Regions from separate parts of the Cupriavidus sp. USMAHM13 genome, predicted to be linked through region 1. Evidence: predicted binding sites of a transcription regulator. Region 1 holds the regulator's gene; the other holds the start of a gene.
The links. The regulator LexA, encoded in region 1, represses DNA repair genes until DNA is damaged. The targets are predictions, from matches to a motif close to ACTGTATNNNNATACAGT.
Positions count from the first base shown of each region.

Region 1 (8,869 bases):
GAAGCCGCGCCGGTGCTGGCGTCAGGTGTCGTTGTCGAAGAAGGCCGGACCGCCGCTGAAGTTGTCGAACTTGGTGAACTGGCCCAGGAAGGTCAGGCGCACCGTGCCGATCGGACCGTTACGCTGCTTGCCGATGATGATCTCGGCCGTGCCCTTGTCCTGCGAATCCGGGTTGTAGACTTCGTCGCGGTAGATGAACAGGATCACGTCGGCATCCTGCTCGATGGCGCCGGATTCGCGTAAGTCTGACATCACCGGCCGCTTGTTCGGCCGCTGTTCCAGGCTGCGGTTGAGCTGCGACAGCGCGATCACCGGGCAGTTCAGCTCTTTGGCCAGGCCCTTGAGCGAACGCGAGATCTCGGAAATCTCGGTGGCGCGGTTCTCGCCGCCACCCGAGCCCGACATCAGCTGCAGGTAATCGATGATGATCAGGCCGAGCTGGCCGCACTGGCGCGCCAGCCGGCGCGAGCGCGCGCGCAGCTCCATCGGGTTCAGCGCGGGCGTCTCGTCGATGAAGAGCTGGGCATCGTTCATGCGCTGGATCGCATGGGTCAGCCGCGGCCAGTCCTCGTCGAGCAGGCGCCCCGTGCGCAGCCGGTGCTGGTCGAGCCGGCCGACCGAACCGAGCATACGCATGGCGAGCTGGGTACCCGCCATTTCCATCGAGAAGACCGCGACCGGCAGCCCCTGCTCGACAGCGACGTGCTCGCCGATATTGAGCGAGAACGCCGTCTTACCCATCGACGGACGCCCGGCGACGATGACCAGGTCGCCCGGCTGCATGCCGCTGGTCATCCGGTCCAGGTCGATGAAGCCGGTAGGCACGCCCGTCACGTCGGACGTCGAATCGCGGTGGTACAGCTCGTCGATGCGCTCCACCACCTGGGTCAGCAGCGGCTGGATCTCCTGGAAGCCGGCCTGCCCGCGCGCGCCTTCCTCGGCGATGGCGAAGACCTTGGATTCGGCTTCGTCGAGCAGCTCGCGCACCTCGCGGCCCTTGGGCGCGAAAGCGGCGGTGGCGATATCGTCGGCCACCGTCACCAGCTTGCGCAGCACCGAGCGCTCGCGCACGATTTCCGCATAGCGGCGGATATTGGCCGCACTCGGCGTGTTCTGCGCCAGCGAATTGAGATAGGCCAGGCCGCCGACTTCCTCCGCCTTGCCTGCCACCTGCAGCATCTCGTAGACGGTGATGACGTCGGCGGGCTTGGTGGCCGAGATCAGGCGGGCGATGCTCTGGAAGATCAGCCGATGGTCGAAGCGGTAGAAGTCCGCCTCCGACAGGAAATCCGCGATGCGGTCCCAGGCGGCGTTGTCCAGCAGCAGGCCGCCGAGCACCGATTGCTCGGCCTCGATGGAGTGCGGCGGGACCTTGAGGTTGTCTAGTTGGGGGTCGGCGACGGGCGCATTCATGGGGGGCAATTATAGCGGCGACGGGGCCCGGCCCGCGCGGAGAATTCGGCAGTGGCGAACCACTGTGGCGTCGGCGGCGTCACGCGACGGACAAGAAAAAAGGCAGAAGCCCAAGCTTCTGCCTTTTCTCGTGATCCGAACCGGCCGGTGCGTGCCGCTGCGGGCACCGCTCCAGCCTGGCGCCGGAATCTCAGACCTGCTCGCCCAGCACCGAGACGGTCACGTCGACCACCACGTCGGTGTGCAGCGCCACGCTGACCGGATGGTCGCCGACCATCTTCAGCGGACCGTTCGGCAGGCGGACCTGCGCCTTCTCGACGACGAAGCCTTGCGGAGCCAGGGCTTCGGCGATGTCGGCGTTGGTCACCGAGCCGAACAGGCGGCCATCCACACCCGACTTCTGGGTGATCTGGATGGTCAGGCCGTTCAGCTTCTCGCCTTCCGCCTGGGCGGCGGCCAGCTTCTCGGCGGCAGCCTTTTCCAGGTCGGCACGCTTGGCTTCGAATTCTTCGATGGCGGACTGGGTCGCGCGGCGGGCCTTCTTGCTCGGGATCAGGAAGTTACGGGCGTAACCGTCCTTCACGCGAACGATGTCACCCAGGTTGCCCAGGTTGACGACTTTTTCAAGCAGAATGACTTGCATCGTATATCTCTCCTTTACCTAGGGCCTGGACAATCAGTTCTTGTGCAGGTCGGTGTACGGCAGCAGCGCGAGGAAACGCGCACGCTTGATAGCCGTATCGAGCTGACGCTGATAGTGCGCCTTGGTACCGGTCAGGCGTGCCGGCGTGATCTTGCCGTTGTCGCCGATGAAGTCCTTCAGGGTGTCCAGATCCTTGTAGTCGATCTGTTCCACGCCAGCCACGGTGAAGCGGCAGAAGCGCTTGCGCTTGAACAGCGGGTTCTGCTGCTGGAAGCGCTTCTTGTTCTTGTTGTCACGTTTGACGAATGCCATGATTCAATCCTTTTCGAATGCTTTACATCCAGTGATGTGAAAGACGAGAGCCTTGCTGTTGCGATGCTTGCGGGCCAGGAAGCCTTCGCAGTCGAGCAGCGTGCCCAGCGGCATGCGCTCCAGGCGCTGGCCGACCGGGCCGATGCCCATCGCCGCGATGGCGAACTCGATCTGCCGGGGAATCTGCGCCTCGACCACCTCGCCAGCGTGCTGCAGCAAGCAGTTCACGACAGGCACGCCGGCCGGCGTGTAGCGCAGGGCTTCGCGTTCGACTAGGGTCGCGGACAGCCGCAACTGGTTCAACGCGCGCCTCCTTGCTGGTCCCGGGCCACCCTGCCGATCCGGCCGGGCAGCGCTCTAGCGCACCGCACCGCCGATCAGGCGGCCTGGCTCTCGCTGCTTTGTTGCGCGGCCTTGCGGGCTTCTTCGCGCTGCACTTCCTTCATCATCGGCGAGGGAGCGGTTTCGGCCTTCTTGGTCTGGACGATCAGGTGACGCAGCACCGCATCGTTGAACTTGAACGCGTGTTCGAGTTCGGCCAGGGTTTCCTTGCCGCATTCGATGTTCAGGCAAACGTAGTGAGCCTTGGCCAGCTTCTGGATCATGTAGGCCAGTTGGCGACGACCCCAGTCTTCCACGCGGTGAACCTGGCCATTCTGCGAGGTGACCAGCGACTTGTAACGCTCGATCATCGCGGGCACTTGTTCGCTCTGGTCCGGATGGACGATAAAGACGATTTCGTAATGACGCATTGACGCTCCTTTTGGGATGAGCCACCCGGGCGTCACGTCCGGTGCGGCAAGGTTGGATAGCCTGCCATTATAGCCCGCAGCAAGCTGGCACGGCAAGCAGACTGCCCGCTCAGCACTGCGCGAAGCACTGCTGCAGCCGGCCAGGGTCCGCCGCCAGCCGAGGATCCCGAGCCAGAGCGAGCAACAGCAGCGCGCGCGCCTTGTAGGGATTCAGGTCACCCGCGGAGACGAACAGGCCGGCGCCAGGATTCGGCAGTGCCGGAATCGATACATGGCCCGCACCGGTGCGAGAACTGCGCACCACCGCGACACCTGCGCGCGCCGCGTCGGCCAGCGCGGCAGCCAGCGCCTCGTGAATCGAACCGTTCCCCGCCGCCGCCACCACCAGGCCCGCCGCGCCGGCAGCCACCAGCGCGTCGACGACGATACGGGAGGGCTGCGCATAGCTCGGCACAATTTCCACCAGCGGCCACTCCCCGGCTGGCAGCGGCCAGGACCGCTCGACCCGGCGCAATGGCGCGCGCATGAAGCTCACCAGGTCATCCTGGACGAAACCGAGCGGGCCGCCCACCGGCGACACGAAGGCATCGACCGCCGAGGTATGTGCCTTGACGACATCCCGCGCAGCATGGATCTGCTGGTTCAGCACCACCAGCACGCCACGGCCGCACGCCTCCGGATGGGCCGCCACACGCACGGCATCGAGAAGATTGAGCGGGCCATCCGCCGACAGGGAGGTCGAAGGCCGCATGGCCGCGGTCATCACTACGGGAACCGGTACCGCACAGGACAGGTGCAGCAGCATGGCCGTCTCTTCCAGGGTATCGGTACCGTGAGTCACCACCACACCCGCCACATCGGGCTGGGCGCACCAGAATGCCACGCGCGCCTGCAGTCTGGCCCACAGCGCAAAGCCCATGTCCTTGCTGTCGACCTGGGCCACCTGCTCGGCCTCCAGGCGCGCCACCGACTTCAACGCCGGCACGGCATCCAGCAGCGCCGTCACCGGCACCGTGGCTGCCTGGTAATGCGCACTGCTGGCCGCGCTGGCGGCGGAACCGGCGATGGTGCCGCCGGTGGCAAGCACGACGATGCGGGGAAGCTTGGACATATCAGGGCGGGAACACGGGTGAGCCGCGATTGTAACCGTACGCCCAACCACCATCACTCCGCCGCACCGGCCACAGGTCGCGCAAATTCCACTTGCACTTCGTCACATACTGTATAAAATCACAGCATACTGTTTAAACATACAGTACCCCTGACACCAAGAACAAAGCGGCGACTCCATGGCAACCCTGACTCCGCGGCAACAACAGATCTTCGACCTGATCCGCAACACGATCCGCCGCACCGGCTTTCCGCCTACGCGCGCAGAGATCGCCGCGGAGTTCGGCTTCTCCTCCCCGAATGCCGCCGAGGAACATCTGCGGGCACTGGCGCGCAAGGGCGTGATCGAGTTGACCCCGGGCGCCTCGCGCGGCATCCGCCTCAAGGTCTCGCGCAGCGATTCGGAAACACCGGACCAGTTCACATTGCCGATGGCCGGCGTGATGCAACTGACCCTGCCGCTGGTCGGCCGCGTCGCGGCAGGCAGCCCCATCCTCGCCGCCGAGCACATCGACCGGCAGTATCAGGTGGATGCCTCGGTCTTCGACGAACAGCCCGACTATCTGCTGCGCGTACGCGGCCTCAGCATGCGCGATGCCGGCATCCTCGACGGCGACCTGCTCGCAGTCAAGCGCGCCAGCGAGGCCAGCAACGGCAAGATCGTGGTAGCACGCCTTGGCGAGGACGTCACTGTCAAACGCTTCAAGCGACGAGGCGACAGCATCGAGCTGATTGCCGAGAACCCCGACTACCCCAACATCCTCGTGAAACCGGGAGAAGAAGAGTTCTCTCTCGAGGGTATCGCGGTCGGACTGATCCGTCCGGCCGGCTTCTAGCGCAGCCGGCCCGACCCCTCGCCGCCGCCAGGTCTGCAGCGTGGCGGCACCTGCCTCACCGTTCCGAAGGCGCCCGCCGACGCTGGCGCCATCCCCCGACTATTGTCAATCGACAGGTGCAACCATGCCGCAAGCCAATACCATCTCCGCCCGCCGCCCGGTCAAGCCAGTGCCTTTCCGCCAATGCAAGGGCGTGCGCATCTACCAAGGCGCGCAGCGCCGCACCATGGTCGGCAGCATGGCCGCCATCTGCCGCATGCTGGAGTTGGCCGAGCCGGCCAAGCTGCACGTCTGAGCCTGCGCGGCACCCGAGTACGCACGGATACGTGACAGGCGCGGCTCGCCGTGCCGTGCCTGTCACGCCGGGCATTCGCTTTGCCGCATTCGCTTTGCCGCGCATCTGCTTTGCATGATGCACGACGGCGCCCGAGCAATCGCATGCCCGAGCGGTCGTCGCGCACCAACGATTCCGCGATGTTCCATGGCGCCTTCAATCCGCGTCCAACCCTCTGCCTATGCCAGGCAATGCGTAGGGTGTCCCTCCCTTGATGCACACTCCGCCCCTCGTTCGAAGGGGGCATTTCCGTATCTTTACCGTTGTTTGCAATTGCAGCGGCGCGCAGCACGTCAGTGCCGGCGAGATTCGCGTGCCGGCTCGCTAGAATGGCCGCTGACATTGGAATAGCGCCGCACCGGCAGCAGCTCCATCTGCGGAGTCGCCGGCAAGACTGACAGGCGCTCGTACGCGCCGCGCTGCTGCATTGCCGAGGCATACCACGCTGCCTGCCTCGGCACACCGACCACCCTCCGGACAGCGCTCCCGGCCACCACAACGACTACAGATCGGGGACCTCGCTTGCCGCTTCAAACTGTCCAGGTTCTGGCCTTGGGCAATCCCGCCATCGCCACGCTGCTATCCCTGTGCTTCCTGCTGGCCTGGAGCTACGAGCGCGCGCAGCGTCACCTGCTGATGTTCTGCGCATCGTTCCTGATCTATGCCTTGGCCGCGTCAGCGCAGATCCTGCAACTGCCGCGCGACGCTGGCGTGAACCTGCTGCTGTCCTGCGCGCTCTACCTGGGTAGCACCCTGTTGCTGTTGCGCGGCGTCGTAGCACGCGCCGACGCGCAGTTCGATGCCGTGCCGCTGACCACGCTGGCCTGTCTGCAGTTGATCGCGCTGGCGTACTTCCACTATGCCGACGACCAGATCGCGGCACGCATCTACATACTCCACGGCGGCATCGCAGTGATGCTGCTGACCGGCGTCGCGCGGCTTGGCAAACTGCGCCTGGGCGCCGCCGTCGACCGCGCGCTGTATTGGATCCTGCTGGCGTTTGCGCTGAGCTTCGTGCCACGCTCGGCGCTGACCATCACATCCGCCGCGTCCGGCAACGCCGACTCACTAGCGCACTCGCCCTTCTGGATCGCACTGCAGCTCAGCCTGGTACTGTTCGGCATCGTGCTCGGCCTGGCCCTGCTCGCAGGCGCCATGTCCGACGTGATCGACAAGCTGCGCGAGGAACGCGACACCGATCCCCTGACCCGCCTCCACAACCGCCGTAGCTTCGAGGTGCTGGCTGAGCGCGAGATTCCGCCCCGCCAAGGCCAGCCGCTCAGCGTGCTGCTCTGCGATATCGATCACTTCAAGCACATCAACGACACCCACGGCCACGCCGCTGGCGACACGGTCCTGTCGGAATTCGGCCACCTGGTCCTCGCAAGCATCCGCCATCGGGACATTGCAGGCCGCATCGGCGGCGAAGAGTTCGCCATCCTGCTGCCCGGCACCGACGTTGCGAGCGCGCTGCACCTCGCCGAACGCCTGCGCCACACGCTCGAGACGACGGCATTCGAGGCCCTGCCCGGCACATGTACCGTGACCGCCAGCTTCGGCGTCACCGCGCTCGCCGCCGGGGAATCGCTAGATGACCTGCTGACCCGGGCCGACATGCTGCTTTACACCGCCAAGCGCGAGGGAAGGAATTGCGTGGCATTCGAGCACAATCCGCCACCGGCACAACTGGCGAACTCCCGCCAGGCGGCCTAGGCAGGATCCGCAGCGCGACGAGGAGCAAGGACGACTATCAGCCGACCTTGCCTGAAAACCGGTGCGACCTCAGTCCTTACCAGCCACCTGCGCGCCGGCAGCTCCGCCTGACGCCGCAGGCCAGGGCTCCGCATGCTCGATCGGTGCGGCCTTGCCGTTGCCCAGGATAGCTCCATCCACAGCGTACTTGGCAGCGACCCGCGCCTGCACTGCATCCATGACGGCACGCACCGCCGGCCCCGCACCTTCTGAGGCCGCCACCCCGGTGGCCGCCCGGGCCTTGGCGCCAAGCGGATAGAACACAAACTCGACACCCTCCGGCACCCCCGCCTCCTTGGCCAGGCGCCGGTTAAGCTTGCGCAGGTATTGCTTCTTCGAGACCGTCGTTTTCGCCATCGCCATCTCCTGGAGAGTCGAGCAATGCTAGCATGGCAGGACGAGGCACCGTATCGAATGGTCTACGCCATCCATTGGCCGCAACCGCAACAGGCCCGGGAACGGCTGCCGAGAAAGCATCGGCACATCGAAGTCAAAGCGTGCAATCGGGAGCTATGCCAACCGCATCGTTGGACAAGCCCGCATCCCTAACTTAACGACTGGGATTTCCCCGTGAAAACAGCACACTACCGCGCGGCGAGCCCAAAGCAAAACGGCCGCTTCTGCAAGCGGCCGTTCTACAAGAAATTCCTGGGGTGGCTGATGGGACTCGAACCCACGACGACAGGAATCACAATCCTGGACTCTACCAACTGAGCTACAGCCACCGTCGTTTTGCTGCTTTCGATTCGTTGCGAACCGTCGATCAGCGAAAACCAAGATTATACGGAGAAGTTTCCGTCATGGCTAGTACTCAACACAAAATTTTTCAGCACCCACCGAGAGCCGCTGACGCATGCCCGAGAAACAGCATGCGCCGTCCAGCGCCGTCCACCAGCTCAACGACGGCTCAGGTCCCACTTCGACTCGAGCAGGACCGCCTCCTTGATCGCTTCGATCGTGTCGGACTCCGTGTCGAACAGGCCCAGCAGGCGGCGAGACCTGCCGTTCAGCACGTCGGCCTGCAAGGCTTTGCTGGCCTCTCCATCGATGCCGAAGCGCCAGCAATAGCGCGCCGTCCACTTGCCGTCCTGCAGCCGCTCGGCTACCCACACGACGCGGAAGCCTTCGAATTCCACGCCAAACAACTCGTCCAATGTCCTGCCCTCCAAGCTCAGATGCTCCCCCGCATCCCGGCCGGCCTGCCGACGGCGGCCGCACTCTCTCTTTCTCTGCTAGCTCTATTGTCTCGCAGTTGCCTCTCTGCTCGCGCGCCGCAAGGGAACCAATCGAGCGAGGTGCGGGACTGAACCGTATTGCCAACCCGATCCCGACACCCTTCCTCATGACCTCCCTGCTACGCCTCGCCATCGTCCTGCTGGCCAGCGCACTGGCCGCATGCGCCGCCACGGGCAGCGAGACCGCCGGTACCGGCATCTCGACCTACGGCACCATCGACGTCGGGATCAGCCACACCCGCTGACCCACTTCCCTGTCGACCCAAGCAGTGCCGTCTTTGAACATGATAGACGCGCGAGCAGGGGCCTAGGGAATGTCGGCAAGCAAGCGGAACTTTTGAGAGATATCCCACCCTAAAGACTTTACGCCCGCGACCACATGTGGCGCAAGCTGCATAATATCGATTCGGGCCGCAAGAAGCTCGACGAACCACAGGCAAGACACAGCTAGACGCAGCATGCCGGTGCGGCGCAGGCATCTG
Region 1 is NZ_CP017751.1:3,051,694-3,060,562, forward strand. It holds gene BKK81_RS13410 (replicative DNA helicase) at 22-1,413, opposite strand; gene rplI (50S ribosomal protein L9) at 1,604-2,056, opposite strand; gene rpsR (30S ribosomal protein S18) at 2,090-2,368, opposite strand; gene priB (primosomal replication protein N) at 2,372-2,671, opposite strand; gene rpsF (30S ribosomal protein S6) at 2,746-3,120, opposite strand; gene BKK81_RS13435 (asparaginase) at 3,230-4,231, opposite strand; gene lexA (transcriptional repressor LexA) at 4,410-5,066, shown strand; gene BKK81_RS36035 (hypothetical protein) at 5,191-5,361, shown strand; gene BKK81_RS13445 (GGDEF domain-containing protein) at 5,953-7,113, shown strand; gene BKK81_RS13450 (hypothetical protein) at 7,183-7,509, opposite strand; tRNA gene BKK81_RS13455 (tRNA-His) at 7,802-7,877, opposite strand; gene BKK81_RS13460 (hypothetical protein) at 8,049-8,306, opposite strand; gene BKK81_RS36040 (hypothetical protein) at 8,495-8,632, shown strand.

Region 2 (8,869 bases), 1.9 Mb from region 1:
AGGCCCAGGCCCAGCACCAGCAGCATCAGCTGGCTGCCTTCGGGGCCCTTCTGCGCGGCGGCGGCCACGGCCACCACGTTGTCGAGCGACATCACCAGGTCGGCGATCAGGATGGTGCGGATGGCGGCCCAGATATTGTCCTTGGCATCGTGGCCGTCCTCGTCATCGTCGCCGGTCAGCAATTGCACGCCGATGTAGACCAGCAGCAGGGCGCCGACGATCTTCAGGTAGGGCAGGCTCAGCAGCTTGACGGCCGCCACGGTCAGCACCACGCGCATGATGATGGCGGCGGCGCTGCCCCAGAAGATGGCTTTCTTCTGCTGGGCGGGCGGCAGGTTGCGCGAGGCCAGGGCGATCACCACGGCGTTGTCGCCCGACAAGACGATATTGGTCAGGATGATCGATCCCAGCGCGATCCAGAACGCGGTGGAGGACAGCAATTCCACGGTGAAGCTCCTCGGTTTCTATGACTTGGTGTTGATGGATAACGACAGGTCCGCGCGCTGGCTCGGCGCGCGACTGCGGCATTTCGGATGTCTGAAAATTCAGACATGGAGATTTACCGTATGAACCTTTCGATTAGGTTTCAATCAGGATACCAGCAGACCTGGGAGATACCCTAGTGTCCTGGGTCTCAAGTGCGTTGAGCCGCTTTGTCTGGCGGGAAGTCGTGCAAGGCCGGGGCGTCAAGGACAACGGGATTGCCTCCGCCAGAATGACAATGCCCCCGCATGGGCGGGGGCATTGCATGGCCGGCCGGGGCCGGCGGTCGGTGCCGGCGCCGCGCGGGGCGCGGCGGGACACCGGGAATCGGACGCCGAATTACAGCGCAGCCTTCAGCAGGCGGCCCATTTCGGACGGGTTGCGCGTGACCTTGATGCCGCACGCTTCCATGATTTCCAGCTTGGCCTGGGCGGTGTCGGCACCGCCCGAGATCAGCGCGCCGGCGTGGCCCATGCGCTTGCCCGGGGGCGCGGTCACGCCAGCGATGAAGCCGACCACCGGCTTCTTCATGTTTTCCTTGATCCAGTAGGCGGCGTTGGCCTCGTCCGGACCACCGATCTCGCCGATCATGACGACGGCGTCGGTATCGGGATCGTCATTGAACATCTTCATGACGTCGATGTGCTTCAGGCCGTTGATGGGGTCGCCACCGATGCCGACGGCCGACGACTGGCCCAGGCCCAGCGCGGTCAGCTGGCCCACGGCTTCGTAGGTCAGCGTGCCCGAGCGCGACACCACGCCGATGCGGCCCTTGCGGTGGATGTGGCCGGGCATGATGCCGATCTTGATTTCGTCCGGGGTGATCAGGCCGGGGCAGTTCGGACCGAGCAGCAGGGTCTTCTTGTTCTGCTTGCGCATCTTGTCCTTGACTTCCATCATGTCGCGCACGGGGATGCCTTCGGTGATGCAGACCACCAGGTCGAGGTCGGCGTCAACGGCTTCCCAGATCGCGGCGGCGGCGCCTGCGGGCGGCACGTAGATCACCGAGACGGTCGCGCCGGTGGCGTCCTTGGCTTCCTTGACGTTGGCGTAGATGGGGATGCCCTCGAAGTCCTCGCCGGCCTTCTTCGGGTTCACGCCGGCGACGAAGCAGTTCTTGCCGTTGGCGTAGTCGCGGCAGCCGCGGGTGTGGAACTGGCCGGTCTTGCCGGTGATCCCCTGGGTGATCACCTTGGTATCTTTGTTGATCAGAATCGACATGCTGTAATCCTTTGCTTGGCTTCAGGCAGCGCGCGGGCTCAAGCCCCGGCGCGCCGCGTGCGTTCGCGAATGGTTGGCGTGACTGCGCGGCTTGTTACTTGCCGGCGGCAGCGGCCACCACCTTCTGGGCAGCCTCTTCCATGGTGTCGGCCGCGATGATGGGCAGGCCGGAGTCGGCCAGCATCTTCTTGCCGATCTCTTCGTTGGTGCCCTTCATGCGGACCACCAGCGGCACGGACAGCGACACGGCCTTGGAGGCGGCGATCACGCCTTCGGCGATCACGTCGCAGCGCATGATGCCGCCGAAGATGTTGACCAGGATGGCCTTCAGGCCGGGGTTCTTCAGCATCAGCTTGAAGGCTTCGGTCACCTTCTCGGTGGTGGCGCCGCCGCCCACGTCGAGGAAGTTGGCCGGCTCGCCGCCGAACAGCTTGATGGTGTCCATGGTGGCCATGGCCAGGCCGGCGCCGTTCACCAGGCAGCCGATGTTGCCGTCCAGCGAGATGTAGGCCAGGTCGAACTTCGAGGCCTCGATTTCGTTGGCGTCTTCTTCATCCAGGTCGCGGTAGGCGACGATTTCCGGATGACGGAACAGGGCGTTGGAGTCGAAGTTGAACTTGGCGTCCAGCGCGATGACCTTGCCGTCGCCGGTCAGGATCAGCGGGTTGATTTCGGCCAGCGACGCGTCGGTTTCCCAGAAGGCCTTGTACAGGCCTTGCAGGGCCTGGCGGGCTTGCGCCACGCTGGCGTCGGGCACGCCGATCTTGCGCGCGATATCGTCGGCGTCGGCATCCTGCAGGCCGGCAGCCGGGTCGATGATCAGGGTGTGGATCTTTTCCGGGGTGTGGGCAGCGACTTCTTCGATGTCCATGCCGCCTTCGCTGGAGGCCATCAGGGCCACCTTTTGCGACACGCGGTCCACCACCAGCGAAACGTACAGTTCCTTCTTGATGTCAGCGCCTTCTTCGATCAGCAGGCGGTTGACCTTCTTGCCTTCCGGGCCGGTCTGGTGCGTGACCAGTTGCATGCCCAGGATGTTGCTGGCGTAGGTCTTGACCTCGTCCATGCTCTTGGCAACCTTGACGCCACCGCCCTTGCCGCGGCCACCCGCATGAATCTGCGCCTTCACGACCCACACCGGGCCGCCCAGGGTTTCAGCGGCCTTCAGGGCCTCGTCGACCGAGAAGGCCGGAATGCCGCGCGGAACCGGCACATTGTATTTGCGCAGGATTTCCTTGCCTTGGTACTCATGGATATTCATGCGTGTTTCCTTTCGGGTAGGCGTAAGAGGGAAAGTGTTGATGCGGGTCCGCGGCGCCGGCGTCAGCCGGCGGGCACCGTGGACCTGCCGGGCGTGGACCGCGTTTCGCCGGATTCGCCGGCTTCGGGCCGCGGCACCGTGGGAGTCTGCGCCCCCTGGGGCCCGGTCTTCGGTTTCGGCTGGTAGCCATACCAGCGCGGATAAAACTGGCGGACCACCTCGCCCTCGAAATGCAGGGCATGGCAGCCGTGCAACTGGTAGGGGGGATCGGTCCGGGTATCGTCTTCGCCATCGCGGATGCTGATGACGTCGCCCGCGAAGGCCTGGATGGCGGTGGTGGGCAGCACTCCGGCCAGTTCGGTCAGGTGCGTGCAGCCGGCCACGCTGCCGAGGCGCTCGCGCACAGCCTTGCGGAAACCCTTCATCAGGTTCAGGCCGATCAGCTTGCGGTAGGCGGGGCCGATGGTGTCGCAATGGCCGGGATAGGGCACCCAGTCGGAGCAGGCGTCGGCGTCGACCACGTTCATGCGCAGGTCGATCGTCACGCGCAGCCACAGGTCATGCAAGGGCTGGCCCTCCGGGCGCACGCGGCCGCCGGCCAGCTCGATCTCGCGCGGCTTGGTGTCGGTCAGGCGCGCCTCGATGTCCCACAGGCCATCTTCCCTGAGATAGGCCTCGGCCGTGATGGCACGGCGATGCCGCAGGGCGCGGTTGACGGGCGGGGAGAGGGGCATGAAACCAGGCTGAAGCGAGGACAGATGGACGGCAGAAATCGGACGGCGGAGCCGAAAAACCCGAGGAGTTTAACATGCCGGGCCGCATTGGCCGGGAACTGCGCGCAGGTCGCGCTGTCGGCGCGCACATTGGCGCACCGCGGCCGCTACCCGGCCATCCGCGCCACACCGGTCGCACGGCGAAGCCCGGCGCGGCATGCCGGGCGGACAGACGCCCAGCGGCAGGCGGTATCGCCGGCGGCCACTTGCACATCGGCGCGTACTGGCGCGTACCGGCGTGCACAATACACCTGCCGGCGTCATAGGTATTTCCCAGCAGACATGGATGGAAGGACCGGAGCCGGACAGCTGGCTGGCTGGCGGCTTCCCGCCACGGCGTTCCGGCAGTCAGGGGCAATCAGTCGTCCCCTGGCCACTCATCGGACGGCTCATCGCCCTGCCCCGCGATGACCTTGCCGATCACGCTGCGGGAAAAGCCCCGCGCCATCATGAAACGGATCTGCTTGGCCCGGGCCTCCGGCGACTCCGGCGCCACGCCGAAGCGCTTCTGCCAGACGGCACGGGCGCGCGCCAGTTCGGTATCGGCCAGCCGCTCCTTCAGCGCCTGCAACTGCTCTCCGCCCAGCTGGTGGGTCTTGGCCTCCTGCATCACGCGCGCCGCGCCATAGCGTGCCGCGCGCCGATGCACGAGGCTGTCGACGAAACGGACATTGGACAGCCAGTTCTCGCGCTCCAGCGCGTCCAGCAGTTGCTCGACCTCCTCGGGCGACTCGGCATGCGGCGCCAGCTTGCGCGCCAGTTCGGCACGGCTGTGCTCGCGCCGCGACAGGTAGCCGATGGCACGGGCCTTGAGGGAGAGCGGGGGACGGGTGGACATGGCTGCGGGGCGGGATGCCCGAGGCCGGGCAGCGGAAGGAAGCGGAGGTTGGATAGAGCGGCTGCAGCGATTTCAGCGGTGGCAGCGGTGGCGGAAGGCGTGCCGGCTCCGCGTGAGGCCGCCTCCAGCGGAATGCCACGCGGAGGGCATCGCGAAGGCACTGCAAGTTACCCAGAGGTACAACAAAGGCACAGCGACTAAGGTACAACGAGGGCACCGGCAAGGCCGGCGCCCTCGTGGCAGCCCGGCTCAGGTAGTCCGGGCAGGCAGTCCGAGGCATGACAGCCGGCGATGCGCGCCGCCCGACCGCCCCGGCGCCGGCTCATTCCTCGAGCGCCGCGACCGCCGTGCCGTTCAGCGGGGCCACGCCCAGCGCCACGCGCACCTTGTTCTCGATCTCGTTGGCGATATCGGGATTCTCGCGCAGGAATTCGCGCGCATTGTCCTTGCCCTGGCCGATCTTCTCGCCGTTGTAGCTGTACCAGGCGCCCGACTTCTCGACGATCTTGGCATCCACGCCCAGGTCGATGATCTCGCCCTGGCGGGAGATGCCCTGGCCGTAGAGGATATCGAAGAAGGCTTCGCGGAACGGCGGCGACACCTTGTTCTTGACCACCTTGACCTTGGTCTCGTTGCCGATCACGTCGTCGCCCTTCTTGATCGAGCCGATGCGGCGGATATCGAGGCGCACCGAGGCGTAGAACTTCAGCGCGTTGCCGCCGGTGGTGGTTTCGGGCGAACCGAACATCACACCGATCTTCATGCGGATCTGGTTGATGAAGATCACCAGGCAGTTGGTGCGCTTGATGGTGCCGGTCAGCTTGCGCAGCGCCTGGCTCATCAGGCGGGCCTGCAGGCCGGGCAGCGCATCGCCCATCTCGCCTTCGATTTCGGCCTTCGGCACCAGCGCGGCGACCGAGTCGATCACGATCAGGTCGATGGAGCCGGAGCGCACCAGCGCGTCGGCGATTTCCAGCGCCTGCTCACCGGTGTCGGGCTGCGAGATCAGCAGGTCGCCGACATTGACGCCCAGCTTGCCGGCATAGTTGACGTCGAGCGCGTGCTCGGCGTCGATGAAGGCGCAGGTGCCGCCCAGCTTCTGCATCTCGGCGACCACCTGCAGCGTCAGCGTGGTCTTGCCCGACGATTCCGGACCGTAGATCTCCACCACGCGGCCGCGCGGCAGGCCGCCCACGCCGAGCGCGACGTCCAGGCCCAGCGAACCGGTGGACACGACCTGGATGTCCTGCTCGACGTCACCGTCGCCCAGGCGCATGATCGAGCCCTTGCCGAATTGCTTCTCGATCTGGGAAAGCGCCGCGGCAAGCGCCTTCTGCTTCTCCGCGCTCACGCCTGCACCCGCCTTCTTGTCGTCCATGGTCGTCCTTCCGTCAATGGTGTATAAATAGGCCGCATGTGGCGCGGCGCCTGGTTTCCGTGCGTGCCGCGCCGGCCCGCCGGCGCATCCTGGCCCCGGCGCAGGCGCCAGGGCGATCCCGCTCCCGCGCCGCCGTCTTGCCGGGCGCCGCGGGGCACCGACCCGGCAGGACCGCCAGGCCATGCCGCCCCGATGCCGGTCCTCGCCGAACGTGCGAGTACTGTATAAAAAAACAGTATGCTTGGCAAGCCCCGCCCGCGCCACGGACGCAAAAAGTAAAGGCGCCCGGGCCTGGCCAGGGAGGAGACACTGACTATGCGCATTCTCATCGCCGAAGATGACGACGTGCTGGCTGACGGACTGACGCGCTCGCTGCGCCAGTCGGGCTATGCCGTCGACCATGTCGCCAGCGGACTGGAAGCCGATTCGGCGCTGTCCACCCAGAGCTTCGACCTGCTCATCCTCGACCTGGGCCTGCCGCGCATGTCCGGCCTGGAAGTGCTCAAGCGGCTGCGCGCGCGCGGCGCCATGCTGCCGGTGCTGATCCTGACCGCCGCCGACAGCGTCGACGAGCGGGTCAAGGGGCTGGACCTGGGCGCCGACGACTACATGGCCAAACCCTTCGCCCTGACCGAACTGGAGGCGCGCGTGCGGGCCCTGGTGCGGCGCGGCGCCGGCGGCGGCGGCACCCTGGTCCGCCACGGCCCGCTGGCCTTCGACCAGGTCGGCCGCGTGGCCTACCTGAACGAGCAGATGCTGGAGCTGTCGGCACGCGAACTCGGCCTGCTCGAGATCCTGCTGAGCCGCACCGGCCGCCTGGTGTCCAAGGAGCAGCTGGTCGACCATCTGTGCGAATGGGGCGAGGAAGTCAGCAACAACGCCATCGAGGTGTATGTGCACCGGCTGCGCAAGAAGATCGAGGTGGGCGGCATCCGCATCGCCACCGTGCGCGGGCTCGGCTACTGCCTGGACAAGTTCCAGGCCGCGCCGCTACCGGAGGACGCGGCCGGCGCGGCCGGCGCCTCGACCACCGTGCACGCCTGAGGACCGCGCTGGTGCCCTCCCCCGTCCAGGCCGGCTGCCCGCACGCGACATGACCCTGCTCAGACTGCCCTGGCGGCGTGGACACGCGCGGCAGGCCCGCCGCACCGCCGCCAGCCCGCCGCCGGCCGCGGCGGATAGCGCGGCCCTGCCCGACGACGTCGCCCTGGCCGACGCCCTGCCGCACCTGGAGGACGATGCCCGCCAGCCGGCGGCGCGCTCCCTGTTCGGCGAGATCCTCGACTGGATGCTGGCGCCGCTGCTGCTGCTGTGGCCGATGAGCATCGCCGTGACCTACCTGGTCGCCAAGTCCATCGCCAACGGCCCTTACGACCGCTCGCTCGAAGCCAGCGCCATCGTGCTGTCGCAGCAGGTGCGCGAGGTGAACGGCCGCGTCACGCTGCAGTTGCCGCTGTCCGCGCGCGAGATCCTGCGTGCCGACGAAACCGACAATATCTATTACCAGGTGGTCGGCACGCGCGGCGAGTACATCGCCGGCGACCGCGACCTGCCGCTGCCGAACGAGGACGAACAGGGCCACGCCGGCCTGGTCTCGCTGCGCGACGACCGCGTCAAGGGCAACGATGTGCGCGTGGCCTACACCTATGTGGAACTGCGCAACGTGTCCGGCGAGCAGCCGGTGCTGGTGCAGGTGGCCGAGACGCTGGACAAGCGCGCCCGCCTGGCCAACGAGATCATCAAGGGCGTGATCCTGCCGCAGTTCGTCATCCTGCCGCTGGCGGTGGTGCTGGTGTGGTTCGGCCTGACGCGCGGGCTGGCCCCGCTCAACGCCATCCAGCAGCGCATCCGCGCGCGCAATCCCGGCGACACCAGCCCCATCGAGGAGGGGACGGCGCCGCAGGAGATCACGCCGCTGGTGTCCTCCTTCAATGAACTGCTGGCGCGCCTCGACCAGTCGGTGCAGACGCAGAAGCGCTTCATCGCCGACGCCGCCCACCAGATGAAGACGCCGCTGGCCGGCCTGCGCATGCAGGCCGAGCTGGCCCAGCGCGAGCAATCGCCGGAGGAGTTGCGCCGCTCGCTGGCGCAGATCGCCGGCAGTTCGGAGCGCACTGCCCACCTGGTCACCCAGCTGCTGTCGCTGGCACGCATGGAGAACCTGGCCAGCAGCGCCGGCATGGCGCCGCTGGACCTGGCCGCGCTGGCGCGCGAGGTGGTCAAGGACTGGCTGCCGCGTGCGTGGGAACGGCAGATCGACCTGGGCCTGGATGCCGACGACCATCCGGTCATGGTGCAAGGCAACCGGCTGATGCTGACCGAGATGCTGAACAACCTGATCGACAATGCCATCCGCTACACCCCGCCCGGCGGCCACGCCACCGTGCGGGTCAGCGCCGACCCCTTCGAACCCTTCGCCTACCTCGACGTGGAAGATACCGGCCCGGGCATCCCCGTGGCCGAGCGCGAGCGCGTGATGGAGCGCTTCTACCGCGTGCTCGGCACCAATACCGAGGGCAGCGGGCTGGGCCTGCCCATCGTGCGCGAGATCGTGCAGCAGCACGGCGGCGAGATCCGCATCCTCGACCATGTCTACCAGCAGGAGCCGCGCCGCGCCGGCGCCCGCCTGCACATCACGCTGCGGCGGCCGGCCGAAGACGCGGAGCACTGAGCATGGCAGGCCATCGCGACACCCCGGACGAACGGCGCGCCTGGTACCGCAATGTGCGCTGGATCGGCGCGCTGCTGGGCGTGTGGTTCGTCGTCACCTTCGTGGTGAGCTGGTTCGCGCGCGAACTGCGCTTCGACTTCTTCGGCTGGCCCTTCTCCTTCTGGGTCAGCGCCCAGGGCGCCCTGATCGTCTACGTGCTGATGGCAGCCATCTACGCCTGGCGCATGAACCGCGCCGACGATGC
Region 2 is NZ_CP017751.1:1,183,715-1,192,583, reverse strand. It holds gene BKK81_RS05335 (TerC family protein) at 1-446, opposite strand, end outside; gene sucD (succinate--CoA ligase subunit alpha) at 823-1,704, opposite strand; gene sucC (ADP-forming succinate--CoA ligase subunit beta) at 1,799-2,965, opposite strand; gene BKK81_RS05320 (DUF2889 domain-containing protein) at 3,028-3,699, opposite strand; gene recX (recombination regulator RecX) at 4,097-4,576, opposite strand; gene recA (recombinase RecA) at 4,899-5,954, opposite strand; gene BKK81_RS05305 (response regulator) at 6,270-6,998, shown strand; gene BKK81_RS05300 (sensor histidine kinase) at 7,048-8,625, shown strand; gene BKK81_RS05295 (DUF4212 domain-containing protein) at 8,628-8,869, shown strand, end outside.
Region 2: a site for LexA is predicted at 6,174-6,191, ahead of recA (recombinase RecA). Genes of this name have one in related genera too.